2 linked regions of the Accumulibacter sp. genome follow. The protein of the gene in region 1 interacts with the protein of each later gene in a pairwise test. Links are inferred from orthologs where the notes say so. Each region holds a gene or a part of one and is shown on either strand. Other genes may lie near its edges. The genes, in order: dnaQ and dnaE.

Evidence for each region.
Region 2: the proteins of dnaQ (region 1) and dnaE interact in binary tests that used the Escherichia coli proteins (3 or more experiments, as listed by UniProt). The link is inferred for Accumulibacter sp. from one-to-one orthologs.

What each region holds. Positions count from the first base shown.
Region 1 is NZ_JAZKUG010000001.1:88,167-102,604, forward strand. Bases 11,369-14,343 are described here. They hold dnaQ (DNA polymerase III subunit epsilon), read left to right. Parts: upstream 11,369-12,483; coding sequence 12,484-13,203; downstream 13,204-14,343. Other genes in these bases: V5B60_RS00495 (class I SAM-dependent methyltransferase), read left to right, coding at 11,369-12,006; rnhA (ribonuclease HI), read left to right, coding at 11,999-12,460; nosD (nitrous oxide reductase family maturation protein NosD), read left to right, coding at 13,218-14,343. Outside these bases: peptidoglycan editing factor PgeF, read right to left, coding at 1-656; 23S rRNA pseudouridine(1911/1915/1917) synthase RluD, read right to left, coding at 711-1,835; V5B60_RS00465 (outer membrane protein assembly factor BamD), read left to right, coding at 1,834-2,628; V5B60_RS00470 (protein kinase domain-containing protein), read right to left, coding at 2,654-5,074; DNA recombination protein RmuC, read right to left, coding at 5,071-6,414; V5B60_RS00480 (DUF748 domain-containing protein), read right to left, coding at 6,442-9,825; V5B60_RS00485 (response regulator transcription factor), read left to right, coding at 9,922-10,332; gloB (hydroxyacylglutathione hydrolase), read right to left, coding at 10,495-11,256; more of V5B60_RS00495, read left to right, coding at 11,284-11,368; more of nosD, read left to right, coding at 14,344-14,438. UniProt on the Escherichia coli protein: DNA polymerase III is a complex, multichain enzyme responsible for most of the replicative synthesis in bacteria. The epsilon subunit contain the editing function and is a proofreading 3'-5' exonuclease.
Region 2 is NZ_JAZKUG010000001.1:525,562-539,804, forward strand. Bases 800-4,796 are described here. They hold dnaE (DNA polymerase III subunit alpha), read left to right. Parts: upstream 800-1,122; coding sequence 1,123-4,596; downstream 4,597-4,796. Other genes in these bases: V5B60_RS02405 (ParA family protein), read left to right, coding at 800-996; V5B60_RS02415 (hypothetical protein), read left to right, coding at 4,630-4,796. In the rest of the region: V5B60_RS02400 (TAXI family TRAP transporter solute-binding subunit), read left to right, coding at 1-373; more of V5B60_RS02405, read left to right, coding at 370-799; more of V5B60_RS02415, read left to right, coding at 4,797-4,905; ltrA (group II intron reverse transcriptase/maturase), read right to left, coding at 5,339-6,709; V5B60_RS02425 (ammonium transporter), read right to left, coding at 7,149-8,627; glnK (P-II family nitrogen regulator), read right to left, coding at 8,638-8,976; V5B60_RS02435 (TorF family putative porin), read right to left, coding at 9,038-9,916; V5B60_RS02440 (accessory factor UbiK family protein), read left to right, coding at 10,151-10,396; V5B60_RS02445 (YifB family Mg chelatase-like AAA ATPase), read left to right, coding at 10,473-11,972; V5B60_RS02450 (hypothetical protein), read right to left, coding at 12,012-12,539; outer membrane protein assembly factor BamE domain-containing protein, read left to right, coding at 12,837-13,325; speD (adenosylmethionine decarboxylase), read left to right, coding at 13,391-13,810; V5B60_RS02465 (TrpB-like pyridoxal phosphate-dependent enzyme), read left to right, coding at 13,868-14,243. UniProt on the Escherichia coli protein: DNA polymerase III is a complex, multichain enzyme responsible for most of the replicative synthesis in bacteria. This DNA polymerase also exhibits 3' to 5' exonuclease activity. The alpha chain is the DNA polymerase catalytic subunit.

The sequences.
Region 1 (14,438 bases):
GCCAGCCAGCCGCCGCCGGCACGCCCGCCGTCCGACTGCCGCGGATCACGGCCGGCTGGCGCACCGCCGGCGGCCGTACCGGCACCGTTCGCCAGCCTGCTGAACGCACGCGCCGCGGCCGGATCGGTGGCGATGAAAGCCTGCCGCACCTCGTCGCCGACCTCGAAAGCCTGCGCGCCGATCGCCGGCCCGAGGTAGGCCAGGAGGCTGGCGGCGGGTACTCCCATCGCCGCGACCGTCCGCTCGAGGATGCCGGCCTGCAGACCGCGCCAGCCCGCATGCGCGGCAGCGACGACGCTGCCGGAGTGGTCACAGAGCAGGACCGGCAGGCAGTCGGCGGTCATCACGACGCAGACGACGCCCGGCGCGCGGGCAAACGATGCATCGGCGACTGCGGGCGCGGCGGCGCCAACCGCCAGCGCGGCGTCGACCACCGTCGTGCCATGCACTTGCTGCAACCAGCACGGCGGGGCCGGCAGCCGCTGGCCGAGCCGCCGCCGATTGGCGGCCACCGCCAACGGGTCGTCGCCGACGTGATCGGCGAGATTGAGGCTGCCGTAGGGCGGCAGGCTGACGCCGTCGTGGCGCGTCGTCAACAGGCTGCGTACCGGCGCCGGCGCCGGCCAGTCGGGAATGATCCAGCCGGCGCCGCTCATCGCCGGCCGGCAACGGCAGCGCGCAGCGGCAAGCGGCTGGCGACAAGGGCACCCCTATGGCGCGAGCAGATCCTCATCCTCATCCTCGAACTCGTCGTCATCGTCCGCAAGGATCGCGGCCGCTGCTTCCTGCCAAGTCGCCTCATCGCCGTCATCGACAGGCGCTTCGTCGGCGGCCAGCGCCGCCTGCCGCCGCAGATGGTCGAGCAACTCCGCCATGTCCGCCGGCAGGTCCGATCGCCACTGCATCGCTTCGCCGCGCAGCGGATGCCGCAGCGCCAGACGACAGGCGTGCAGCGCCTGCCGGGAAAATGGCGGGCCCTTGGGCAGCCGGCTGACACCGCGGCCGTAGGTCGGGTCACCAACCAGCGGATAACCGGCGGCCGTCATGTGCACCCGGATCTGATGCGTTCGTCCGCTCTCCAGCGCACACTCGATCAGCGAGCAGTCGATGAAGCGCTCGAGCACCCGGTAGTGCGTACGCGCCGCCTTGCCCGTGCTGACGACCGCCATCCGTGTACGCTGCGTGGGATGGCGGCCGATCGGTGCGTCAACGGTACCGGACGCTTCGACCCGCCCGCGCGCCACCGCCTGATAGTGCCGCCGCACGCTGCGCGCCTGCAACTGCCGGACGAGATCGGTCTGCGCTTCAAGGGTCCTGGCGACGACCAGCAGGCCGCTGGTGTCCTTGTCGAGGCGATGGACGATACCCGCCCGCGGCAGCCGGGCGAGTTCCGGCCAGCGATGCAGCAGCGCATTCAGCAGCGTGCCGCTCCAGTTGCCGTTACCCGGATGCACCACCAGGCCGGCCGGCTTGTCGATCACCAACAGGCTCTCGTCCTCATGGACCACCTGCAGAGGGATGTCCTCGGGCGTAGACGATTCGGCGCGTTCGTCCGCTGCCTCCGCCAGCTCGATCGTTTCGCCCGCCCAGAGCCGCTGCCGTGGTTCCAGCACGGGCGTGCCACCGACGGCCACCCTGCCGGCGCGGATCCACCCCTGCAAGCGACTGCGCGAATGCTGCGCCAACAGCCGAGCCAGAATCTGGTCGAGCCGCTGACCGCCACACTCGGCCGGGACCTTCAGGGCTGTCCGGGGGTTTGCGCTATAATCGCCCGGCCCCACGCGCGGCTCCGGCGCTCCGGCCGCGGCCTTCTTCTTCTCTGGGTTCTTCATCATGCGTAGTTTAGCGATTATCGCATCCCTCTTTCTCGCTTCGTTGCTCGCCGGCTGCGGACTCTTTCCGGAAAGCAAGGACGAAACGATCGGCTGGTCAGCCAACAAGCTCTACAGCGAAGCCAAGGAGGCGCTCAACGAAGGCGCGTATGCACGTGCCGTCAAGTACTTCGAAAAACTTGAGTCACGCTATCCCTATGGCCGCTACGCACAGCAGGCGCAGATCGACATTGCCTATGCCTACTGGAAGGACCAGGAACCGGCATCGGCGATCGCCGCCTGTGACCGTTTCATCAAGCTGCATCCAAACCATCCGAACGTCGACTACGTCTACTACCTGAAGGGCCTGATCAACTTCAACGAAGACCTCGGGATGCTCGGCATCGTCAGCAACCAGGACATGACCGAACGCGACCCGAAGGGCGCACGCGAGTCCTTCGACGCGTTCCGCGAGTTGGTGACCCGCTTTCCGGACAGCAAGTACACGCCCGACGCGATCCTGCGCATGAAGTACCTGGTCAACGCCCTCGCCTCGCTCGAACTGCATGTCGCGCGCTACTACATGAAACGCGCCGCCTATCTCGCCGCTGCCAACCGCGCCCAGTATGCGGTCCTCAACTACCCGAACGCACCCGCCACCGAAGAAGCGCTGTTCATCATGGTCAAGGCCTACGACGCCCTTGGCCTGACCGATCTGCGTGACGACGCCGAGCGCATCATGCGCCGCAACTTCCCGAACAGCGCCTACTACGTCCGCGGCCTCGAGCGCAAGGAGCCGTGGTGGAAACTCTGGTAGCAGGCAGACGGCCCCCGGAGATCGGTCAGCCCGACTGCTTGATCGCCAGCACCGCCTGATTGCGCAGGGTTCGCAGCAGAGAGAGTTCCTGTCCGGAAATGAGAATCTCACCGGGCAGCGCCCGGTCGGCGTAGATCATCGCCACCGGGCTGCGCTTGATGGACAGAGGCAGGACGACGAAGGTCTCGGCCGCCACCGCCTTGCGAAACCAGTCCGGGATGCGCGCCGCGATCTTCGGGTCGTTGGTGTCGCTGATCAGGATGTCGACGCCATTGGCCAGCGCGGCATGGAAGATGTCGGGCGAGAAGACGAGGGAGAAGCGAAAGCGCTTTGCCACCTCCAGCGCATCGGGACCAAAACCAAAGCGACCGAGCATCGAATTGCTGCGCTGGTCCCGCACGCACAGGATCACCCGCCGGAAACCCATGGCGCGGTACATCGTCTCGAGGGTGATGCGCAGGACGTCGTTGAGCCGGAAATCGCTGACCAGGGCGTTGCTCACGTCCTGGATCCCGGCGAGCAGGGTGGCTGTCCGCGCACCGCCGTCGTTGCTGCCGGCGATGCCGGCAAGAACCGCCTCCACTGCCTCGGGAGCCTGGTCGGCCACTGGCGGCACTGCGGCAAGCTCAGGCAGGGCGCTGCCGCCCAGCCCGTCGTCAGCCGGCGGCGGCGGAGCGACCAGGCTGGCCTGTGACGCGCCCCAGGCCTTGAGCTGGCGACCTACGCGCGTCTGCTGCAGGTTCAGGCGAATGCTGCGCGCGAAGTCCGCCACCTGTTCGAGCGACCGGTCGACGGCCTGCCGCAGGTCCTGCTCGTCGACTGCAATCGCTTCGGCGAAGCGGCCGGCGATGCGCCGCAGTTCCTTGGGCTGCTGCTCGCTGGGGTGTTCTGCGATGACCCCGCACAACTCGTTCGACAGCGCGGCCAGGACACGGAAGCGGTCTTCGCTGCCGAGAGGACGCCGGACGCTGCCTTGCGGGAGGCGTCGCATGCTGGTGACGATCTGCCGCGGGAAACCCCAGGTCTGGGCGATGGCCATCCCCAGATCGGCGAAGGAGATACCGAGCACCTGCTGCGCCGCGGCGTCTTCGGCGCAGTTCCTCTGCAGCAGGACACGACGAATCTCGGCGCTCTCCTCCGGAAAGTAATACTGGCTCAGCAAGCGCCCGAGATTGTGGAACATCGCGCAGATGAACGCCTCCTCGCCCTCGGAGCGGCCGGCAACCTTGCTGCCGATGTCGCGCGCCAGAACACCGGCGAGATTGGCGCGCAGGAACTCGTCCTTGAGTTGGTCGGCGTTCTCCTTGTTCTGCAGGTGCTCGAGAAGCAGCACGGTGATCGCCATGCTGCGTACGGCATCGAGTCCAAGAACGACGACGGCGCGCGAGACGGTGCTGATGTTGCCGCCACCCGCCTGCTGGTAGTACGCGGAGTTGACCATGCGCAGGATCTTGTTGGTCAACGAGAAGTCCTTCAGGATCGTGTTGGCAAGCTGCGACACGCTCTGGTTTTCGGCGGTGGCGATCCGGTTGATCGCACTCACCGACTCCGAGAGCGCCGGAAAGTCGCTCTTGTGGCGCATGCGCCGCAACAGGAAGTCGATCGTGCTCTGGCGCGCGTCGCCGGCTTCGCCAATGGGCGACGGATGCAGATGCTCGTCGAGCGCCTCGCGCATCTGCGCGGCGGATTCGTAGCGGTTCGCCGGATCGCGTTCGAGGGCCCGGTGCACCAGGTGCACGAGGCGCTCGTCGAGCAGGCCGATCGTCTCCGCGGGCAAGCGGATATCCTCGCCGACGAGCCGTCGCATCACCTGCTGCACGTCACTGCCGGCCAGCGCGCGGCAGCCGACGAGCAACTCGTAGAGGACCAGGCCAGCGGCGAAGATGTCCGAGCGCTCACTGCTGCGGCGCTCGGCAATGTACTCCGGCGCCATGTAAGCCGGCGTCCCCGTCAGTTGGCCACCGTCGGTCGACCGCGCCTCGGCACGCGCCGCGATGCCGAAATCCATCACCCGCACCACTGCATCGTCGTCGATCAGGATGTTGCTCGGCTTCAGGTCGCGATGAATGATGCCGGCCGCGTGGGCATGGGCCACCGCGTCGAGGATCGCCAGCATGATCGGCAACGCGCGCGCCGGCGGCAAGGCACCGGTGATCTGCAGGTGCTCGGCCAGGTTCCTGCCCGGGACGAGCTGGAAAACCAGATACAGGTCGCCCTGCTCTTCCGCCGCCTCGAAGATCGGTACGATGTTCGGATGCCGCAACTGGCTGACCATCCGCGCCTCGGCCAGCAACTGGCTGTTCTGCTGTGCATCCGGACGGGCAAAATGCAGCGTCTTGATCGCCACCTGCCGCTGCAGATGGGGGTCGCGCGCCAGATAGACGACGCTCTGCGCACCGCGGCCGAGTTCGCGAATGATCTCGAAACGCCCGACCTTCCTGCTCAAGCGCCTCCCTCCGGCGGATCGCCATCCGTCACCTGCGCGAGATCAGCGAGCCGCTGCTGCGCTTCGCCGACTGGCAGCGCCTCGACGTCCTTCAGCTTGCGCTCGATCTGCCGTGTCCGCACGCCAGCCGACTCGATGCTCCTGCTCGCCTGCTCGAGCTTGCGGCGCGTCGCCTCGAGAACCTCGCCAAATCTGCCGAACTCGGTCTTCACCGCACCCAGGACCGCCCACACCTCCGACGAACGACGCTCGATCGCCAACGTTCGGAAGCCCATCTGCAGGCTGTTGAGCAGCGCCGCCAGCGTCGTCGGTCCGGCGACACAGACGCGCAGCTCCCGCTGCAGTCCATCGGCCAGACCGGGACGCCGCAGGACCTCGGCGTAGAGACCTTCGGTCGGCAGGTAGAGAATGGCGAAGTCGGTGGTGTGCGGTGGCTCGATGTACTTCTCGCGAATCTTTCGCGCCTCTTCCCGCAAGCGGCCCTCGAGCGCCCGCATCGCCAGCTCGAGCGCGGCCGCGTCGCTCCGTTCCTGCGCATCGACCAGGCGCTGGTAGTCCTCGAGCGGAAACTTGGCGTCGATCGGCAGCCATACCGGCCGCTGCTCGTCGGCCCCCGGCAGACGGATGGCGAATTCGACGCGATCGTTGCAGTTGGGTCGCGTCGCCACGTTGCGCGCATACTGGTCGGCGGTCAGCAGCTGGTCGAGAAGCGCATCGAGCTGCACCTCGCCCCAGGTACCACGAGCCTTGACGTTGCTCAGGACGCGCTTCAGATCACCGACGCCGGTGGCCAGTGTCTGCATCTCGCCAAGCCCGCGGTGCACCTGCTCGAGTCGGTCGCTGACCAGGCGGAATGAGTCTCCCAGCCGCTGCTCGAGAGTGGCGTGCAGCTTTTCGTCCACGGTCTGGCGGATTTCTTCGAGCTTGCGCGCGTTGTCGGTCTGCAGCAACGACAGGCGTGCCTCGAGTGCCAGGCGCAGGCTTTCGAAGCGCTGCTCGTTGCTGTTGGTCAGCCGCGACAGCTGTTGCGCGAAGGATTCGAGCTGCTGCGCCTGCAGTTCGCCGAGCCGCCCGAGTTCGCCGGCAAGCGCCTGCGACAGTCGGCCAAGCGCCAGCGCCTGCTCCTCGCGATCGCCACGCGCAGCCGCCACTGCCTCCTGCCGTCCGCGCGCGAGTTCATCGCGCAGCTCACGCGCGAGCTGCGCGATCGAGCGCTGCACCTCGCGCAGGCCGGCATCGAGTGTCTGGCGGGCGTGCGCGGCACGGGCGAGGACGGCGACCTGCAGCAGGAGAAGCGCAATGCCGATGGCCAGCAAGGCCTGCGGGATGCCTTCGCTCATCTGCCGGTCGGACGCGAAACGCCGCGCCTACTTGAGCGACAACGCGACCCGGCTCTCGCGCGCCTGGGCAGCGACATCGGCCTTGCCGTCGGATGCGACGAGCTTCACCGGCAACAGGAACAGCCGCTCGGCCGACACCTCACGCGCCAGCAGGCGATCGAGTACGGCCTTCGCGCGCCGGTCGGCGAGATCGCGCAGTTCCTCCTCATCGGCCACGGTATTGGCCAGGATCAGTTTCTCCATCTCGTCGACCGGCAAACCCTTGACCATGCCGATGAGGTTGCGTGGCTTGGGAAACTTCTCGGCTCGATAGACGCGCTCAAGGAGCACCGGATACTCCTTGGCGTCGACCTCGACGCTCTCCAGCGAGCCGCTTTCAATGCCCTTCTTCGTCAGGTCCTCGCGTTTCAGCGCGCGCACCTTGCTCTGCAGACGATCGCGCTTCAATCCCTCGGGGTCGCTCTGCAAATCGGCGCGCCCCTCGATCTCGAGCTTCAGGGCTGGCCGGTCGATCAGCGCCTTGCCGAGCGTGTCGAGGCGCTTCTCTGCCTCGGCCGTCAACCTTGCCTCGCCGACTGCGAAGTCGATCGTCGACAGCTCCTCGCCACCGCCGAAGATCGACCCAAGCAGTGCGAATGGCGAGGTCACCGCCTTCATGAGGACATTGACGATGACACGCACGATGAGACCACCGATGCTGAACTGCGGATCATCGAGCGAACCCGAAATCGGCAGGTTGATGTCGATCTCGCCGTTGCGGTTCTTCAGCAGGGCGACCGCGAGCGTCACCGGCAGCTTGGTCGCATCCGGGCTGGCAACCGGCTCGCCGAAGGTGAGCTGATCGAGAAACACCCGGTTCTCGGCCGTTAGCTGCCGGTTCTCGATCCTGTACTTGACGAACAGCGACATCTTGCCTTTCTCGATCGCGTAGCCGGCATACTTGCCGGAGTACGGCGACAGCGAGGTCATCTCGATCCCCTTGACGTCCGCCTGCAGATCGAGGCGTGGGTCTGGCGACAACGGATTGAGCTGGCCGCTGACGGTCAGCGGTGCGATGTTGTCGTAACTGCCGCGCAGGTCGAGCTTCGCCGAACTGTCGGCCGCCGACGACAGACCGCTGATCGTGCCACCGATCTTCCTCAGGTGAGCCGAGTAATTGGGCTTGATGAAGTTGTCGCTGAAGCGGACATCACCGCCCTGCAGCGTGATCCTGGCGATGTTGATCGGCATGCGCGGCTTCTTCGCTGCCCCGCCAACCGGCGCCACCGCCTTGCCCTCGCCGGCAACCACCGGCGGCGCGGCCGGCACCGCCTCTGGCTGCGCTGGTCCGTCCTGGCGAACGATCTGCAGCAGGTTCAGTTTGCCCTCGCGGCTGATGATCACGCGGGCGAAGAAATCACTCAACGCCACCTCGCCGACCGCCAGCGAAGCGGGCTGCAGGCGCAGGTCGATCGTGCCGAGATGGAGCGACTTCCATTTCACGAGGTCGGCCGAGTTGATCTTGTCGACGGCCTGGAAGTCGCCGACCGTCAGCTCGCCGCGGAAACCGCCGGCAAGCGCAGCCGGGTCGAGCCGGCCGCTGCCCGTCTGGCGAAGTTGCAGTGCCCCGTCGGCGCTCAGCAGACCGCGCGTGAGCTCGACGTTGAGGTGCTCGGTGACGTAGGGCTGCAGCGGCAGCAGTTCGAGAGTCCGCACGGCCAGCTTGAGGTCGGCGTCGAGCGGCAGCGCCCGGACACTGCCGGCGAGCTCGACCTCGCCCTTGCGATTGAGCCGGAAACTGGTCTTCAGCTGGGCGGTGCTGCCGGCCACCGTGGACAGATTCTCTCCGTCGAAACGCAGGCCGTCGACCGTGTGCGTGACCGGTGGCGACACCGCGGCGTCCTCGAAACGCAGGCCGATCTCCTCGGCGTGGTTCCTGGCGATGGTGATCTCCCAGGCGGCACCCGGATCCTTCTGGGCAGCCGCGGCAGCGCGCAGGACAGGCGGCTGCACGAAATCGATGCTGCCGTTCGCGGCGCGACGCAGCAGCAACTGCGTTCCGCGCGACGTCAGCTGATCGATGAGGACCCGCCGCTTGGCGAGATCGAGCTGTCCACCGGTCACCGCGAGTGTGCCCCCCTTGATCCAGGGTTCTCCCTGAAAACGCATCGCGAGTTCGAACTTCGCTGGCGAAGCGCCCTTGCCGTCGACATCGCGGATGCCGAGATCAAGGCCTTCGATGCTGGCGTTGAAGGGCTTGCCGTGCGATTCGTCGAGCCAGCGCAGCGCACCGCCACTGACCCTGCCTTCGCCCAGCGACCAGCTCACCGGCGCCGCCGGCTGCTCCGCCGCGGTCACGGTTGCCGCTGCCGGCGGCGAACGCGCGGCAAGTTCCTGATTGAAGAAGTCGATCCAGTTGATCGTCCCCTGCGGACTGACGCGCGCATGGATCTCGGGTGCCTCCAGAGCCACCCGTTCGATGGCGAAGACGCGCTGCAGCGGATCGATCCTGGACAGCACCACGTGCAACTGCTTCAACGACAGCAGCGGCGCGCCGGCGGTGTCCTTGACCGAGAGATCCCTCAGCGTGGCACTTCCCGACAGGCCGAGTGACGGATGATCATCCTCGCCGCGGCGAAAGACGAGCTTCAGCTCGCCGTCGACGGCGCCTGAAACGAGCTGGATCGGCAGGCGCAACGGCAGATAGTCGAGGTAGGGAGCGAGCTGCACCTCGCGCAGGTCGACCGCCAGCTCGCTCTCCTGCGTCGCCGAGAAGGGCTTGCTCCGGCCCTGTACCGCCACCGGCGCGCCGTTGAGCGAAGCCGAGAATGCCGGCTCGACGAAGATCTCGACCGAATTCGGCAGGCTGGAAACGAAGGGCAAGGCCACGTTGACCTCGCTGAGCTGCTGCTTCTCGCCGAGCATCCGGTCGTCGAAGTCCACCTTGCCACCAGTGATCTGGATGTTGTTCACGGAAAAGCGCGGCGTTGGCTCGGTCGATGCGGGCCGGGCCATGAACTCGTCGACCAGGTCGGAGACGTTGAACCGCCCGTCAGGCAGGCGCACCAGCGACAACTCGGGGCCAACCAGTTTCAGTTCGCTGATCACTGGCCCGAGACGAAAGAGCGAACTCGACTCCAGGTTGACGAACAACTGCTCGAAACCGGCCACCTTGTCGCCGCCGCCCTTTTCCTGGATCACCAGGCCGTCGACTTGCAGGGACAAGCTGTACGGGTTTATCCTCAGACTCTCGATGCTGACCGGCCGGTGCAGTGCCGCGGCGAGTTGATCCACCAGCAGCCACTTGACCAGCGGCGGCACGACGAGGAAACCGAGGACACCGATGAGCAGCAGGGCAAGCGCAATCCGCAGCCCGTATTTCTTCATTCGCAGAGAGGCGGTCGCGGTGTTGGGAGAGGTGTCTTCGGTCATCACGGCAGCCCCTGGGCTGACTGGGGAAAGCGCCAATTTAGCACGAAGCAGCCACTGCCGCGCCGCCACGCGGTCCTCGCCAGGTTGCCGGCCGGGATGAGCACCCTGTCACGTCCCAGCGTCCTCATCGTCGACGACAACGACCTGATGCGCAGCCTGTTGCGCAGCATGCTGCGTGACAGCGAATACGATGTCATCGGCGAGGCACGCAATGGCGTCGCCGCACTCGAACTCACCGAGCGCCTGCGGCCGAAGATCGTCTGCATGGACGTGGTGATGCCGGAGATGAATGGCCTCGAAGCGCTGCAGGCGATCAAGGCGCGACACCCCGAAACCATCGTCATCATGCTCGCCGGCAGTCCGAGCGTCGACCATGTCCGCTCATCGATCGAGAACGGGGCCAGCGGCTTCGTCGTCAAGCCCTTCAATGCCGGCAAGGTGCTCGACACTGTCGATCGCGCCTGGCGCGCGGCGCGGCAGGCCGACAACCGCGATCCGGCCGCCTGAGAGGTCGCGAACAGGTCGATTCGGTTCGTGGGTGGAACCGAGTGGGCAGCCCACAGCACGGGTCGGCCGCGCGACAGATGGATTCACAGCGGGCGCACCGAGCCCGGCAGGGACACCGAAACGAAGCTCGTCCGGTGCGCACGATCCGCCGGCTGCGAATCCTCAGAAGCCGTTCTTCCACTCGCGCAGCGCGGCGAAGACCGCCACTGCGTCGGCCGCAGCAGCTCCGTGACGCTGCGCAGCGGCCACGACCTCCGGCTCGGCGCAGCGCAGGAAGGGGTTGCTGGCCTTCTCGCAGGCGATCGTCGAGGGCACCGTCGCCTGACCACTGGCACGCGCCGCGGCGACCTCCGCCGCGCGAACCTGCAGGTAGCGATTTCCCGGCTCGACGGCGAGCGCAAAGCACAGGTTGGCCTGCGTATACTCGTGCGCGCAGTAGACGACGGTCTCGTCCGGCAAAGCCGCGAGGGACGCCAGCGAGGCCGCCATCTGTACCGCCGTTCCCTCGAAAAGCCGACCACAGCCACCGGCGAACAGTGTGTCGCCACAGAACAGGCAGCCTGCGCCATAATATGCGAGGTGACCCAACGTATGCCCGGGCACGGCGAGGACGGCGAAGCTGCTGTCACAGCCGGCCGGTTGGATCGTCTCACCACCGCGCAACGGCCGGTTGATGCCGCCGATCGCTTCTGCTGCCGGCCCGAATACCTCGGCACGATGGTGTGCCAGCAACTCGGCAACGCCGCCCTGGTGGTCGGCATGGTGGTGCGTGACGAGGATGCTGGCGAGAGTCAGCCGCTCGCGCTCGAGGACCTCGAGCACCGGGCGTGCGTCGCCTGGATCGACCACCGTTGCCGCAGCGCCTTTGCGCAGCAACCAGATGTAGTTATCCTTGAAGGCTGGGATACGGATGACGTCAAACATCGCTGAATTTTGGAAGAACTGCAGAAAATGTCAATTCCTGTTTTCGGCGACTGGCTGCAAAGCCCGCAAGGGCGCTACGTCATGGCTTGGGAACGGGCCAGCATCGATGCCGCGGTGGCCGATCTCTTCGGCTACAACGCCATCCAGATCGGCTTGCCGGAGATCCGGTTGCTGGCGCAGAACCGTATCCCTTTGCGCCAGGTGACCGGCGAGTCGGGCCTGGTCGACGTCCTTTGCGACCTGCGGCAGCTGCCGTTTGCCGCCCACAGCATCGATCTGGTGGTCATGGCGCATGTCCTCGAGTTCCACGACGACCCGCACCAGATCCTGCGCGAGGTCGAGCGCATCCTGATTCCGGAAGGCGAAGCGATCATCACCGGCTTCAACCCGTTCTCGGCCTGGGGCCTGCGGCGCAAGCTGCCGAACTGCCCGGCCGGGACTCCCTGGAATGGCGACTACCTCTCACCGGGGCGCCTGCGCGACTGGCTGCAACTGCTGGGATTCGAGGTCGAACGTGGCAGCTTCGGCTGCTACGCACCGCCCTGCTCGAGCGAGCGCTGGCTGCGCCGCTGGCAGTTCATCGAAGCTGCCGGCAATCGCTGGTGGAGCTTTGCCGGTGGCGTCTATCTGCTGCGCGCAATCAAGCGCGTCCATGGCATGCGGCTGATCCTGCCCAGCTGGAAGCGGCAGCGATCAGCGCCGAAGGCCCTGTCGGCCGTGAGCAAGAAGAGGGCAAACCGGCATGAGTGAGGAGGCCATCGTGACGATCTACGCCGACGGTGGCTGCCGCGGCAACCCTGGTCGAGGCGGCTGGGGCGTCGTGCTGCAAAGCGGCGAACACGCGAAGGAACTCTGGGGCGGTGAAGCGGCGACGACCAACAACCGCATGGAGCTGACGGCCGCGATTCGCGCACTCGAGGCGCTCCGCCGACCAGCGACCGTGCATCTGCACAGCGATTCACAGTACCTGCAGAAAGGCATCACCGAGTGGATCCGCAACTGGCAGCGCAACGGCTGGCGCACCGCGGACCGGCAGCCAGTGAAGAATGCCGACCTTTGGCAGCGGCTCGCAGAGCTGGCCGGGCAGCATCGGGTCAAGTGGTGCTGGGTCCGCGGACATGCGGGAAACGCCGGCAATGAACGTGCCGACGCGCTGGCGAATCGCGGCATGGATGAGTTGCGGCAGAGCCGCGCTCCCCGTTAGCACACGGTGCGGAAAGAGCAGCGATGCGAATGATCTTCCTGGATACCGAAACGACCGGCCTCGAGCACAAGCTGGGGCATCGCATCATCGAGATCGGCGGCGTCGAGATGCGCAACCGCCGCCTGACGCAACAGCACTTCCACGTCTACCTGAACCCGGACCGCGAAATCGACGCCGGCGCGCTGTCGGTGCACGGCATCAGTCGCGAATTCCTTCTCGACAAGCCCCGCTTCGCCGACATCGCCGGCGACTTTCTCGACTTCATTCGCGGCGCCGAACTGGTCATCCACAACGCCGCTTTCGACCTCGGCTTCCTCAACGCCGAACTCGCCCTGCTCGACATGGCGCCAGTCGAGACCGTCTGCCATGGCGTCTGCGACACCTTGCGCATGGCCAAGGAACTGCACCCGGGCAAGAAGAACAACCTGAACGCGCTCTGCGAACGCTATGCGGTGGACAACTCACGGCGCACGCTGCACGGGGCCCTGCTCGACGCCGAGATCCTGGCCGAAGTCTATCTGGCGATGACCCGTGGGCAGGAGAGCCTGATCATCGATCTGGCCGACGAGCCGGCGCAGCGGAGCGAGACCGGTCACCGTCCCGCTGCCGTCGGTGCAGCGCGCACGCAACTGGTCCGGCGCGCCAGCCCGGAAGAACTCGCCGAGCACGAGAAGCTGCTGGCAGCGATCGAGCAGGCGAGCAAGGGCAGGTGCCTGTGGCTGCATCGCGAGTCGGCCGCCTGAGGCGACCGGCCCGGTTGCCGGCGGCATTCGCCGCCGCCAGCCTCGGAATCCTGTTTGGCCTCGTCCTCGCCACCGCCGAAGGGACGGGCAGCGACGCCCCGGCGCCATCGCTGCAGCCCTGGATCGACGCCACACCGAGTGGCGGCATCCTGCAGCTGCCGGCCGGGACCTACTCCGGTCCGGTGTTGATCAGCCGCCCGATCCTGATCGACGGCCGCGAAGAAATCACCATCGACGGTGGCGGCAAGGGAACGGTGGTGACGGTGCGCGCCAGCGGCGTCGTCCTCCGCCGGCTGCATCTCAGGAACTCCGGCGACTCGCACGACCGCATCGACTCCGGTGTGCTGGTCGAGGACGGACAGCACAACCTGATCGAGGACAACCGGATCGATGAAGTGCTGTTCGGCATCACCCTGCAACAGGCCAACGACAACCGCATCGTCGGCAACCGCATCCGCTCGCTGGCGCTGGCGCCGGCGGATCGCGGCGACGGGATCCGGCTCTGGTACAGCATGGGCAACCGCATCGAGCGCAACGAGCTGCGCGGCGTTCGCGACATCACGGTCAGCAACTCGCTGCGCAACCGCTTCGTCGGCAACAGCGTCCACGACAGCCGCCGTGCAATGAACCTGCTCTTCGCCCACCGCACACTGATCGAGGCCAACCATCTGCGCGACAACTCGTCCGGGATCACCGCGCTCAACTCGGATGGGCTGGTCATCCGCCGCAACCAGATCCTGCACGCCATCGACGCCAGCGGCGCCGGCGTCGCGCTCAAGGAGAGCGGCACGACGCTGCTGCACGACAACGAGATCATCCATTGCGCGGTCGGCATCCTGTCGGACTCGCCGCGGCACGCGATCAACCGCATGGCGGTGATCGACAATCGCATCGCGCACAACATCACCGGCATCAGCTTCTACGGCGAACGCGGCGGTCACCTGGTCCTGCGCAACCGCTTCGAGCACAATCTCTGGCCGGCGCTCGTCGGCGCCGGCGACAGCGACGATGCCAATCAGTGGTGGGGGAACTACTGGGACAGCTACCTGGGATTCGACCTCGACGACGACGGCATCGGCGATACGCCGCACGAGGTGTGGGCACACGCCGACCGAATCTGGATGGAGACGCCGATGGCGGCCTTCTTCCGCAACGCGCCGGCGCTGGAAATGCTCGATTTTCTCGAACGTCTCGCACCCTTTGCACCGCCGACGCTGCTGCTGCGCGACCCGGAG
Region 2 (14,243 bases), 430 kb from region 1 along the record:
CCTGCCCTTCTGGGTGGCGGTGCTGGTCGAGCGCCTGTTCGTCATGATCCTGCCGTTGGCCATGCTGCTGCTGCCACTGCTCAAGTTCGCGCCGTCGATCTACAGCTGGCGCGTCCGTTCGAAGATCGTCCGCTGTTACGGCGACCTCAAGTTGCTCGAGAACGAGCTGCGCCGGAATGACGACCCGGCGCGACACGTCGAGTACGCGCACCAGTTGCAAACGATCGAGGAGACGGCGAGCAGACTCAAGATTCCGCTCGCCTTCAGCGATCTGCTTTACACTTTGCGCGAGCACATCAACCTGGTGCGCAACGAGCTTGGCAAGCTCGCCGCCAGGAACCACAAGAACGAGAACGGAGACGACAAGCGATGAAATCCTTTCTGATTGCCAATCCAAAGGGGGGTTCGGGCAAATCGACGCTGGCGATCAATCTTGCCGGCCATCTCGCACGCAGGGGTCATCGCGTGATGCTCGGCGACGTCGATCGCCAGCAGTCGTCGCGCGAGTGGCTGCAACTGCGACCATCGCTGCTGCCCAGCATTCGCAGTTGGGAGATCGAGCCCGGCAAGACGGCCAAGCCGCCGAAAGGAACGACGCACGTCATTCTCGACACGCCCGCCGGTCTCCACGGCAAGGCACTCGACACGGTCATCAAGCAGGTCAACAGGGTTCTGGTGCCGGTACAGCCTTCGCTCTTCGACATCCTCGCCACCCGCCACTTTCTCGACGTGCTGCTGGCGGAAAAGGCGGTGCGCAACGAACAGGCCTTCGTTGCCGTGGTCGGCATGCGCGTCGATCCACGCACCCGTGCCGCCGCCGAGCTCGAACGCTTTCTCGCCCGCTACGATCTGCCGGTGCTGACCCATCTGCGCACGACGCAGCTCTACGTCCAGACGACGATGCACGGCATGACCATGTTCGACCTGTCGGCATCACGCGCGGCAAAGGACCTCGAGCAGTGGCAGCCGATCATCGACTGGGTCGATAATAGCTGAGGCCCGGCCCCGGATCGCTCCGGGGCCGCGGCCGGCCGCGCGCCGGGAGACGATGGCCACCCCGCAGTTGGTCGCAGCCCCCAGCGCAGGGCGTCTTCTGCCGAGCGCCCGGGGTAGAATGCGCCCATGTCCGAGACGCCGTACATCCACCTTCGCCTGCACAGCGAATACTCGATCACCGACGGCATCGTCCGCCTGGACGCAGCCGTCGCCCGCGCCGCCGCCTGCGGCATGCCGGCCCTGGCACTGACCGACCTGGCCAACGTCTTTGCCCTCGTCAAGTTCCACTCGGCCGCACGCAGCAAGGGGATCAAGCCGCTGTTCGGCTGCGACCTGTTCATTGCCAACGAAACCGATGCCGATCGGCCGCATCGCCTGCTCGTGCTCTGCCGCTCGCCGCGTGGCTACCAGCAACTCTGCGAGTTGCTGTCGCGCGCCTACCTGACACCGCGCGTCCGCGGCCGGGCCGAGGTCAGCCGCCGGATGCTGCGCGAGGTCGGCGTCGACGGACTGATCGCGCTCTCCGGCGCCGCCAGCGGCGATGTCGGCGAAGCCCTCCTGCAAGGCAACCTCGACCAGGCGGCGCAGCGCGCCCGGCAGTGGCACGAGCTGTTCGGCGACGCCTTCTACCTCGAAGTGCAGCGCCCCGGGATGCCGCAGGCGGAGTCGCTGGTTGCGGCAACCGCCGACCTCGCGGCGGAACTCGGGCTGCCGCTGGTCGCCACCCACCCGATCCAGTTTCTCGAACGCGAGGACTTCAACGCGCACGAGGCGCGCGTCTGCATCGCCGAAGGCTACATGCTCGGTGACGCACGCCGCCCGCGCCCGTACAGCGAGGAACAGTATTTCAAGAGCAGCGAGGAGATGGTCGAACTGTTTGCCGACCACCCCGCGGCGCTCGCCAACTCGGTCGAGATCGCCAAGCGCTGCAACCTGCAGCTCACCCTCGGCAAGAGCTACCTGCCGGATTTCCCGACGCCTCCGGGCACGACACTCGCCGACTACCTGCGCCGGGAGGCCGAGGCCGGGCTCGAGCGGCGCTTGCAGCAACTGTTCCCCAACAGCGCGGCGCGCCAGGCGGAACGCCCGCAGTACGACGCCCGCCTGCAGCTCGAGACCGACACCATCGTCCAGATGGGATTCCCGGGCTACTTCCTGATCGTTGCCGACTTCATCAACTGGGCAAAGCGCAACGGTTGTCCGGTCGGTCCGGGACGCGGCTCGGGCGCCGGCTCGGTGGTTGCCTACGCACTCGGCATCACCGACCTCGATCCGCTGCGCTACGCGCTGCTCTTCGAGCGCTTCCTCAACCCCGAGCGGGTGTCGATGCCCGACTTCGACATCGATTTCTGCCAGGACAACCGCTGGCGCGTCATCGAGTACGTCCGCCAGAAGTACGGCAGCGCGGCGGTGGCGCAGATAGTGACCTTCGGCACCATGTCGTCGAAGGCGGTGATTCGCGACGTCGGCCGCGTACTCGACCTGCCGTACAACTTCTGTGATCAGTTGTCGAAGCTGATCCCGGTCGAAACCAACAGGCCGCTCTCGCTGGCCAAGGCGATCGCCGCCGAGCCGCAATTGCAGGCCCGGCTCGACAGCGAGGAAGAAGTCCGGCAGCTCTTCGACCTCGCCGGCCGCCTCGAGGACCTGACGCGCAATGTCGGCATGCACGCCGGTGGCGTCCTCATCGCCCCCGGCAAGCTGAGCGACTTCTGTCCGGTGTACTCGGCCGATGGCGGCGGTTCGGTGGTGTCGCAGTTCGACAAGGACGATGTCGAGAAGATCGGGCTGGTCAAGTTCGACTTCCTCGGGCTGCGCAACCTGACGATCATCGAGCTGGCGTTGCAGTACGTCGAAAGACTGAGTGGCGAACGCCCCGACCTCGCGACGCTGGCCTTCGACGACCCGAAGGCCTACCAGGTTCTCAAGGACGGCAACACGACGGCGATCTTCCAGGTCGAATCCGATGGCATGAAGAAGCTCGTCCGCAAGCTGGCGCCGGATCGCTTCGAGGACATCATCGCCGTCCTCGCGCTCTATCGCCCCGGCCCGCTCGGCTCCGGCATGGTCGACGACTTCATCCTGCGCAAGAAGGGGCAGCAGAGGATCGATTACTACATCGACGACCTCAAGGCCTGTCTCGAACCGACCTACGGCGTCATCGTCTATCAGGAACAGGTGATGCAGATCGCGCAGATCATCGGCGGCTACACGCTCGGCGCCGCCGACCTGCTGCGCCGGGCGATGGGCAAGAAGAAGGCCGAGGAGATGGCGCTGCACCGTGACCTGATGCGCGAAGGCGCGCGCAGGAAGGGCTACGACGAGAAGCTCGCGATGCAGCTCTTCGACCTGATGGAGAAGTTCGCCGAGTACGGCTTCAACAAGTCGCACACCGCCGCCTATGCCGTCGTCACCTACCACACCGCCTGGCTCAAGGCGCACCACTGCGCCGCCTTCATGGCGGCGACGCTGTCGTCCGAAATGGACCTCACCGATACCGTCAAGACCTTCCACGATGACGCGATCGCCAACGGACTGACGATCCTCGGCCCGGACGTCAACGCATCCGAACACCGCTTCACCCCGGTCGATCGCCAGACCGTCCGCTACGGCCTCGGCGCCGTCAAGGGCACCGGCGAACAGGCGGTGACGGCGATCATCCGCGCCCGCACCGCCAACGGCCCATTCAAGGATCTCTTCGACTTCTGCCAACGCGTCGACAAGCGACTGGTCAACCGCCGGACGATCGAAGCGCTGGTCCGCGCCGGCGCCTTCGACGCCCTCGACAGCCATCGCGCGCGCCTGCTCGCCTCGGTCGGCATCGCCATCGACGCCGCCGAGCAGGCCGAACGCAACGCCATGCAGGTCAGCCTCTTCGACCTCCTCGACAACGCCGGCGACGCGGCCGGCGAGCAAGGGCCGCCGTACGTCGAGGCGCCACGCTGGGACGAACGCCAGCAGCTCAACGAGGAGAAGCTGGCGCTCGGCTTCTACTTTTCCGGCCACCCCTTCCGCGCCGTGCAGGGCGAGATCGCGCACTTCGTCCGCCGGCCGCTGACGGCGCTCGAGGCGCGCAAGGAAAGCCAGCTCCTCGCCGGACTGGTCGTCGCCGTGCGCAGCAAGATCACGGCGCGCGGCAAGATGGCGTTCATCCAGCTCGACGACGGCAGCGCCTCGCTCGAGGTGTCGGTGTTCAGCGAGTTGCTGGACAGCGGACGCGCCAAGATCCGGGAGGACGAGGTGCTCGTCGTCGAGGGGCGGATCCAGCGCGACGACTTCGCCGGCGAGGGGCGCGTGAAGGTCGTCGCCGAGCGCCTGCTGACGCTTGCCGAAGCGCGTGGCCGCTTCGCTCGCCAACTGCACCTGTCGCTCAATGGCCACGCCGGCGGCAGCAACGCGCGCCAGGCCGTGCAGCGTCTGCGCAGCCTGCTGGCGCCCTATACCCCCGGCGAGTGCCCGATCCGCCTGAGCTACCACAATGCCGAGGCACGCTGCGAGTTGGTCCTCGGCGACAGCAGCCGGGTGCGGCTCGAAGACGGCCTGTTGCAAGCATTGCGCGACTGGCTGAGCAGCGACAACGTGCGCGTGGACTACGCCTGAGACGACCGGCCGCGGCCGGCCGGGAGAACGCCGGTGAGCAGCAGCCGCAGGCCGCCGCACGGGAACGTCACCCTCGCCACACTGACCGTACTACTCCTCGCGTGCGGGCCGAAAGTCAGCCTGGACCAGTTCAATCGCCTGCGCATCGGCCAGTCCTACGAGGAGGTCCGGGAGATCGTCGGTGATCCGGCCAGCTGTGACGAAATGCTCGGTCTGCGCCACTGCGTCTGGGGCAACCCGGAGCGCGGCATCCGCGTCGGCTTCCTGGGCGGCAAGGCAGTCCTGCTCTCGGCACACAACCTGCAGTGAACGCTTGCCGCGGGCCGCGGCCGCCGGTCGCTGCCGGTTGGCTCACCGATTGAACATCCGGAGCCCAGCGCGCCCCCTTGCCGGCAGCGCTCTGGCCTCACCCGAGCAGCGGCAACCTCGGCAGTATGGGAGCGGAACCTTCCGGCGCACTGCTGCCCGCGCGACGTCTTCTCCAGCGCCGCCGTTTCCTCTGCGTGACGGCTTCGTCCAAGCCGCTGGACGTGCTGCGCCGCGGTCCATATGCTGTCGCCACCCGGGTCGCGCCAGACGACACTGGCGCACGCGCCGACGGTGCTGACTGGCGATGCGACGGCCACCGCAGACGGCGACGATCGAAGGCCAGATCGGCATAGGGGCGGTCAGATTACCTGACCGTTCCCCTGCCACACCACCCGGCATGCGGGTCCGCACCGGGCGGTTCAAGTAGTTGAGGTTATGAGAGACGCGGCACGCCGAGTCGGTCGAAGTAAGCGATCGGCATCACACGATTCAGCGCGAAGCAGCTGTTACGCCACCATCGACGGCTGTTTGCGGCGATCCGATGGGCATCCGGCTTAGAAGCACCCAACGCCAGCAATTCCCGATACATCGTCGTACCCCGACGCCAGTGCTTGAGTTGCAGAGCACGCAACCGGTGACGCAACCACTCGTCGAGTTCGCGGAACACTTTCGGCGTCTGCGCAAGCTGAAAGTATCCCTTCCAGCCCGGCATGTAAGTCCGGAGCCGTTCCACTACCTCCGGCAGGCTACGCCCGCCCGAGCGACGCGTCAGTTGTCGGATGCGTTGCTTGTAGGTTTCTTTTGCCTTGTCGGCAACCCGGCATTTCACTTGGCCACCTGGACCATACCAGAAGCTAAAGCTCAGAAACTTGCGACCAGATGCCGGTGCAACCGCCGTCTTGGCTTCATTCACCTTCAGGTGAAGTTGCTCATAGAGTCGGCGCAGCCCATTGAGTACCCGCTCACCGGCCTGCCGACTGCGCACATATACATTGCAGTCGTCGGCATAGCGAACGAAACGATGACCACGCGTTTCCAGCGCACGATCCACCTCGTCGAGCAGCACATTGGCCAGCAGCGGCGACAGCGGGCCGCCTTGCGGCGTCCCCTCGTACCGCTGCATGACCACGCCGCCATCCATGATGCCGGCCACAAGGTAACGACGAATCAGCCGCAGCACGGCCTTGTCGTCGATTCGCCTCGATAACCGTTCCATCAGAATGTCGTGATTGACCCGGTCGAAGAACTTCTCCAAATCGACATCGACCACCATCCGGTAACCGTCCTGCACGTAGCGCCGCGCCGTGAGCACGGCGTCGTGCGCACGGCGTCCCGGTCGGAAGCCGAAGCTGTATTCGGAGAACGTCGGATCAATCATCGGCTGCAAGACCTGCAGCAGGGCTTGCTGGATCAGCCGATCCGTCACCGTCGGAATCCCCAATTCCCGCATCCCGCCACCGGTCTTCGGAATCTGTACGCGCCGCACCGGCTCAGGCCGGTAACTGCCGTTCAGTAATGCCTCCCGAATCCCCGGCCAGTGCGTTCTCAGGTACGCCGCCGTCTCGGCAATCGTCCGTCCATCCACCCCAGCACTGCCGCGATTGGCTTTGACGCGTTTCCACGCCATTACCATGTTCGCGCTCGCGAGCGCCTGCGTGAGCAGGTCATCTCGCCCTGAACCTTCGAGTCCCTGTCGCGCCGGCCGTGCTTCATCACGCAACGCTTCGGGCTTGGCTTCACCTCGCCCTCCCGCCTTGCGCCCCGGTTGCCCGAGCTTCTGATGCATTGCACTTCCAAGCAACATGGCCGTCGGCCCTCCTACTCGTTCGACCCTTCGCCCACTACCGGCGGCTACTATGGCCTCTGCTGACTTCTCGCTCCGGCTTGTCTCCGTCGGCCTTTCAGCCATGAGGCGAGAGCTCCCCAGGTAAGAACGCACTCCTTCCCTGCACAGCCGCCGAATCTACGCCACTTCGCCTTGATCACGAGAGCTTCGCGGTCTCTGGCCCGCTCGCCCTGCTCGGCAGCGCCTTCTATCCGGTTCTTGTTCATCGGCTCGCAGTTTCGCTCCACGCTTCCTTCCCACCATCGGTCGCCCTCAGGCAGTTGCGCTTCGCTTCGTTCGCTGTGATCAACTTACGGCGGGACTTGCACCCGCAAGAGTGCGCCCATGCTGGGCGCACAAAAAAAAACGGGGCGCCACGAGAGCGCCCCGAAGGGGGAGAGACCTGCAGGTATTCGGATCAGTAGTGGTAGGCGGATTCGCCATGCGACGTGATGTCGAGACCTTCGCGCTCTTCTTCTTCCGGTACGCGCAGACCGATCACCATGTCCACCAATTTGAACGCCACCAGCGAAACGACGCCGGACCAGACGATGACGGTGCCGACACCCCACAACTGGCTGATCAACTGGGCCGTCATGTCGTAGTCGCCAACCTTGTTCGCGACGTAGTCATAGACGCCGGTACCACCGAGCGACGGGTCGGCAAAGACGCCGGTCAGGATCGCGCCAAGGATACCGCCGACGCCATGGACACCGAAGACGTCGAGCGAATCATCGGCACCCAGCAGGCGCTTCAGTCCATTGACGCCCCAGAGGCAGATGACGCCGGCGAGAAGGCCGATGCAGATGGCACCCATTACGCCGACGAATCCTGCCGCCGGGGTGATCGCGACCAGACCGGCAACCGCACCCGAAGCGGCACCGAGCATTGACGGCTTGCCCTTCAGCATCCATTCCGCCAGCATCCAGGACATTGCCGCACAGGCGGTTGCGACCCAGGTATTGACCATCGCCAGAGCAGCACCACCGCTCGCCTCGAGCGCAGAGCCGGCGTTGAAGCCGAACCAGCCGAACCAGAGCAGCGAGGCGCCGATCATCGTGAAGGTCAGGCTGTGCGGCGCCATCGACTCACGACCGTAGCCGATCCGCTTGCCGATGACGATGGCGCCGATGAGACCGGCGATCGCCGCGTTGATGTGGACGACCGTACCACCGGCGAAGTCGAGCGCACCCTTCTGGAAGAGGAACCCGGCAGTCTTCGTGGCGGCCTCGCCGGCTGCGGCGTCGACATAGACGTCCGGACCGGCCCAGTACCAGACCATGTGCGCCATCGGCACGTAGGAAAGCGAGAACCAAAGCACCATGAATACCAGGATGGCGGCGAACTTCGCCCGCTCAGCGAAGGCACCGACGATCAGGCCGCAGGTGATCGCCGCGAAGGCGCCCTGAAAGACGACGTAAGCGAGTTCGGAGATCACCACGCCCTTGGAGAAGGTCGCGGCGACCGAGTCGACGGTGACGCCCTTCAGGAACAGCTTGTCGAACACGCCGAAGAACCCGCCACCCTCGGTGAACGCCAGCGAATAGCCGTAGACGACCCACAGCACGCTGATCAGCGAGAAGGTGACGAAGACCTGCATCAGCACCGACAGCATGTTCTTGCTGCGCACGAGGCCGCCGTAGAACAGCGCCAGACCGGGGATGGACATCAGGATGACGAGCGCCGCACTGGTCATCACCCAGGCGTTGTCGCCCTTGTTGGCAACGGGTGCCGGAGTCGCGGCTGCGGCACCGGCTTCGTTGGCGGCCGCGGCCTCGGGCGTCGCAGCGGTCGTCGAAGTTGCCGCGGGCGCTGCGGCCGGCTTGTCTTCAGCCCACGCGGGGGTAGCGACAGCGACCACTCCGAGCAGGGCCAGAACTGCAAATAAGCGCTTCATGATCTACTCCTTACAGGGCATCCTCACCGGTTTCGCCGGTGCGGATGCGAATGACGTCCTCGATTGCCGAGATGAAAATCTTGCCGTCGCCGATCTTGCCGGTACTGGCCGACTTCTCGATCGCCTCGATCACCTGCTCGAGGAGTGCGTCGCTGATCGCCGCTTCGACCTTCACCTTGGGCAGGAAGTCCACGACGTACTCGGCACCGCGATACAGTTCGGTGTGCCCCTTCTGGCGCCCGAAGCCCTTGACCTCGGTGACGGTGATTCCCTGTACGCCGATCGCCGACAGCGCTTCTCGTACTTCGTCAAGCTTGAACGGCTTGATGATGGCAGTTACCAGTTTCATGTTGCTCTCCAGGTTCGGGGAGGTCCTGTGGCCCCCAATGAATCGTTGACGGTAAGATCGGCTAGAAGCTGCGGCTGACGGAGACGACAGCGATGCCACGACCAGCATCCTTGGTGCGGGAGCCCACATCAAGCACGCCGCCGTCGTCGGACATCGAGTTGGTGAAGCAATACGGCTGGTAACTCGAGGCTCCCGAACAATCACCCGCTGCATTGGTGCCGATGTAGGACAGGGCCAACAGCCAGCCATTGAGATCCTTGGTCACACCGAGCTTCCAATCCGTGTAGTTGCCGTTATGGACGTTCTTCAGGTTCAGCCTGCCGACATGGCCGTTGACTCCCCAGCCGTCCCCAAGGTCATAGTTTGCAGAGAGGTCGAAGTACTGGCTGCCGTGCGTGTTCTTGCCGGTCGCCGCACCGGCCTGGTCGACTCCGCGCAGCGAGAAGTAATCGTCGATTGAGTAGAAGTACTTCAGCGAAACGAACTTCCACGAAACGCCAAGGTACAGTTCCTTGTTGTTCACCGCTCCGGAACTGGCGCCCGTACCGAGAACCCTCGCTTCCGAACCCGGATAGTAGTAGTAGATCGCGCCCAGATCGATGCCGAAGTCGCCGACGGATGTCTTGTAGCCGCCGTAGAAGTCCATTTCCAGGTTGCCATCAGGGAAACCGGCGCCAGAGTTCACGTTCGAGTTCCAGTTGCCGAGATAGAAACCACTGGCATGCGCGTAGTCGAAACCACCCTGCACGGCAGGTTTGCCGAACGTCTGGTCGATACCACGGAACCGGTAACTACTGAACAACCCCAGGTTGCCGCTGAAACTATGCGGACTGCTGGCAGCCACGGGGGCTGCGTCCGCCTGTCCCGGGTCCGGCGTCTGTGCCATCACGGACGCCGACACAGTGGCTGCGAGTAGCGAGAATGAAAGACTTGTCTTCATGGTCAGAACCTCGAAAAATCATCCCGGAAGTCTCAAAGCAGAAACCGTGCCAGAATAAATTCCGTTGAAGTTTCCGTTGCTTGCAGTCATGCCGCGGGACCGGGCGCGGATCTGGCGCACTGCCCTAGGACAGTTTGTCGCCATGGGGCACCATCGTGGTGCATGTCCTGGAATCCAGCGTCCCCGTGTTACACTCGGCTCACCCTGTCACTCCTTGCTCCAATGGTGAATACCATGCTCGACCCCAGGATCCTCGAAGAAGTCGGCCAACGCCTTGGCAGCATCATCGCCGCCAGCCCGGCGGCCGACATCGAACGGAACGCGCGCGCGCTCCTCGCCAGCGTCTTCGCCAAGCTCGACCTGGTCAGTCGCGAGGAGTTCGACATCCAGGCGCAGGTGCTGCAACGCACGCGCGAGAAACTGAAGGCGCTCGAGGCACGCATCGAGCGCCTGGAGAATCCGCCCGCCCAGCCCGACTGAGAACCGCGCGGCGACGTGCCGGCGCGTCGTGCGACGCTGCAGCGCGTCCGTCGTCGGGCCAGCGCCACGCCAGCCAGTGTCTCTCGCCATCGTCCACAGCCGCGGTCTCGACGGCCTGGCCGCACCGCAGGTTGCGGTCGAGGTGCATCTGGCCAGCGGCCTGCCCAACCTGACGCTCGTCGGGCTGCCGGACACCGAAGTCAAGGAGGCACGCGACCGGGTGCGTGCGGCGCTGCAGAACTCGGGTTTCGAGTTCCCGCGCAAACGCATCACCGTCAACCTCGCGCCGGCCGACCTGCCGAAGGAATCCGGCCGCTTCGACCTGCCGATCGCGCTCGGCATCCTCGCCGCATCCGGCCAGCTCCCGTCGCGGCTGCTGGCGCAGCACGAGTTCGCCGGCGAGCTCTCGCTTTCGGGCGAACTGCGGCCGGTGCGCGGCGCGCTGGCGATGGTCCTGGCGATGGGCGACAACAACCGCAGCTTCGTGCTGCCGGCGAGCAGCGCCCGTGAGGCGGCGCTGGCGGGCCGGATACCGATCCTGGCGGCAGCCAGCCTGCTCGAGGTCTGCGCCCACCTGACCGGGCAGGCGGCCCTGTCGGCCTGTGCGGCGACCGTCGACGGCGGCGACGGCGACGACGGGTACCCTGACCTCGCCGACGTGCGCGGCCAGACGCAAGCCAAACGCGGACTGGAGATCGCCGCCGCCGGCGGACATTCGATCCTCTTCGCCGGCCCGCCGGGAAGCGGGAAATCGATGCTCGCCAGCCGTCTGCCCGGCCTGCTGCCGCCGATGACCCTGCCGGCGGCGCTCGAATCGGCCGCCGTGCTGTCGCTCGCGGGCCTCTTCCGGCCACAGCTCTTTCGCCACCACCCTTATCGCGCGCCGCACCACACTGCGTCGTCGGCAGCGCTGGTCGGCGGTGGCAGCGTGCCGCGTCCGGGCGAGATCTCGCTGGCGCACCAGGGCGTCCTCTTCCTCGACGAGCTGCCGGAGTTCGACCGGCGGGTTCTCGAAGCGCTGCGCGAGCCGCTCGATTCCGGACGCATCCACATCTCGCGCGCCGCGCGCCAGGCCGAGTTCCCGGCGCAGTTCCAGCTGGTCGCGGCAATGAATCCATGCCCCTGCGGTTACCACGGTGATGCGCGCGGCCGCTGCCGCTGCACGCCGGATCAGATCCTGCGTTACCGCAGCAAGCTCTCCGGTCCGCTGCTCGACCGCATCGACCTGCAGGTCGAGGTGCCGGCCGTAGCGGCCGAAGTCCTGCAGCAAGCGCGCGACGGTGAAGCTTCGGCTGCCGTGCGTGCACGGGTAACGGCAGCCCGCACGCGACAGATCGAGCGCCAAGGGAAACCGAATGCCCGCCTCAGCGAGCGCGAGATCGACCAGCATTGCCAGCCGCAGGCGGCCGCGGCAGCGCTGCTGAAGCAGGCGATCACTCGCTTCGAGCTCTCCGCACGGGCCTTTCACCGCCTGCTCAAGGTGGCGCGGACGATCGCCGATCTGGCAGGGCAGCACACGATCGAGCCCCGGCACGTCGCCGAAGCCGTGCAGTACCGTCGCTTTGCCAAGGACTGACGGGCGGGGATCGCTGCCCGTCAATCACGCTGTCTGCGCTCAACCGCCGATGTGCATCTGATACTTCGCACCGTTGGAAAACGTGCAGGTCCCCGCTCCCTGATACGGCGTCGTCAACTGGTATTCGCACGACATGAACATGCCGCCCGGGCTGTAGGCACTGGCGACGCCGCGCTTTTCATCCTCCACGATGCGCGTCGCTTCACCGCTCAGAACCTGTCCCTCGTACTCGACCAGGAAACGGCCCTTCCCGGTCATCATGTTGGTGACCGACCCGCTGATGACGCCACTCCGCGTCGCCCTTTCATTGGCCGGGTAAAGCCGGACCGGAAGCGTCGCCTGCGCCGCAACGCCCGTCGCCTGTGGTCGCGTCATCGGCTGCCCGGGGAGCGGCGGGGCACCTGCCGGCAAGGGAGTTCCCGGCGGCGGTAGCGGGTAATGATGGTAATAGACGCCACCATCGGGTCCCACGACCGGCACCACGTAACAGGCCGAAGTGGCGATCGTCGCCAGCAGCGGTGCCGCGAAGCGCCGCCACGATGAAGGGGATGCTGCTCTCGACATCATCTGCTCCTTTCCAGAGAGTTTGCGGGACGGGACGGACCGTCAGTCCCAGTATAGTCAAGATCGAACCCTTGCCAATGCGATCTGCGGCCCTGTCCGGTACGCACTTCCAAGCGGCAGAAGTAACTCCGCACCACCCGAGAGCTCTGCTCCGAAACGGCGACCACATCCTGCCCCCACGTCGTGGGAGCCTTTGCCGCAGCGCCGACAGGCAACCAAGGGCAGCATTGCCGGTGAGTCATCGTCTATACTGCGCAACTGATCCCTCTACTTGCAGCAACCAGACTTGGAGCATCCGGCATGTTCAGGATCGCCTCGGCCAGCATCTTTGGTGGCACCATGCTGGTCGCCGCCCTTGCCGCCTGTGACGCCGACCGGCTGGATCGGCTGCGCCCCGGCCGCACGACTGCCGGCGAGGTGAAGGACGTGATGGGCCAGCCGACGCTGGAATGGCGGGAGGCCGATGGCTCGCGCGTCTGGGAGTATCCGCGCACACCGCAAGGGCTGGTCAACTACCTCGTGCTCATCGGCCCGGACGACGTGCTGCGCGAGGTGCAGCAGGTGCTGACCGAGGAGAACTTCGCCAGGGTCCGCGTCGGCATGACGCAGGACCAAGTACGACGTCTTCTCGCTCGTCCGGCTCACGAAACCTATTTTCCGCTCAAGCGGGAGACGATCTGGGACTGGAAGACGAAGGTGGATTCCGGCATGGAATGGTATTTCAACGTCCATTTCGACAGCGACGGCCGGGTCAGCGGAACCAGCACCAACTACGTGCCGAAAGGCTGACCAACGGCGGCTGGCGGCAAGCGCGCCAGTCGGCGCCGCACCTGCCGGCGGTCCCGGGACTGACGATGCATGGCCTGCACCTGACTGCCGAACTCTACGGATGCCGCTGCGACCGGCAACTGCTCGATGACGCCGGCGCCCTGCGCGAACTTTGCCTCGCAGTCTGTTCGTTGCCGGGTCTGACGCCACTCGCCGAGGTCTTCCACCAGTTCGGCAGCGACAGCGACCCGGCCGGCGCCACGGGCGCGGTCGTCCTGGCCGAGTCGCACCTGGCGGTGCACACCTGGCCGGAGTCGGCGGCAGTGACGCTCGACCTGTACGTCTGCAACTTCAGCCAGGACAACAGCAGCGCAGCCCGCCAAGCCTGCGGGCAGCTGATTGCCGCTTTCGCACCGAGCCAGCTCGTGCAGCGCGAACTGCAGCGAGGCATCCCGGCTGACCAGGCCACCGGCAGCCCTGCCGACCACGCCGTCAGCGGTGATTAGCGGCTGGTTCCCGGGGTATACTCGGGGACCGGACACGAAACAGAACAGGGAGGCCTTGTGGAATCGCTTCGCATCACGCTCGATCAATCCGAAATCCCCACCCACTGGTACAACGTCGTCGCCGACATGCCAACGCAGCCAGCACCGCCACTGGCTGCGGATGGCAGCCCGGTGTCGCCGGAGCAGATGGGGATGATCTTTCCGATGGCGATCCTCGAGCAGGAGATGTCGGCCGAACGCTGGATTCCGATCCCCGAGCCGGTGCGGCAGATCTATCGCCTCTGGCGACCGTCGCCATTGATCCGTGCCCGCCGGCTCGAGGAAGTGCTGCAGACGCCGGCGCGGATCTTCTACAAGTATGAAGGCGTCTCCCCTGCCGGGTCGCACAAGCCCAACACCGCCGTACCGCAGGCTTACTACAACCAGCAGGCGG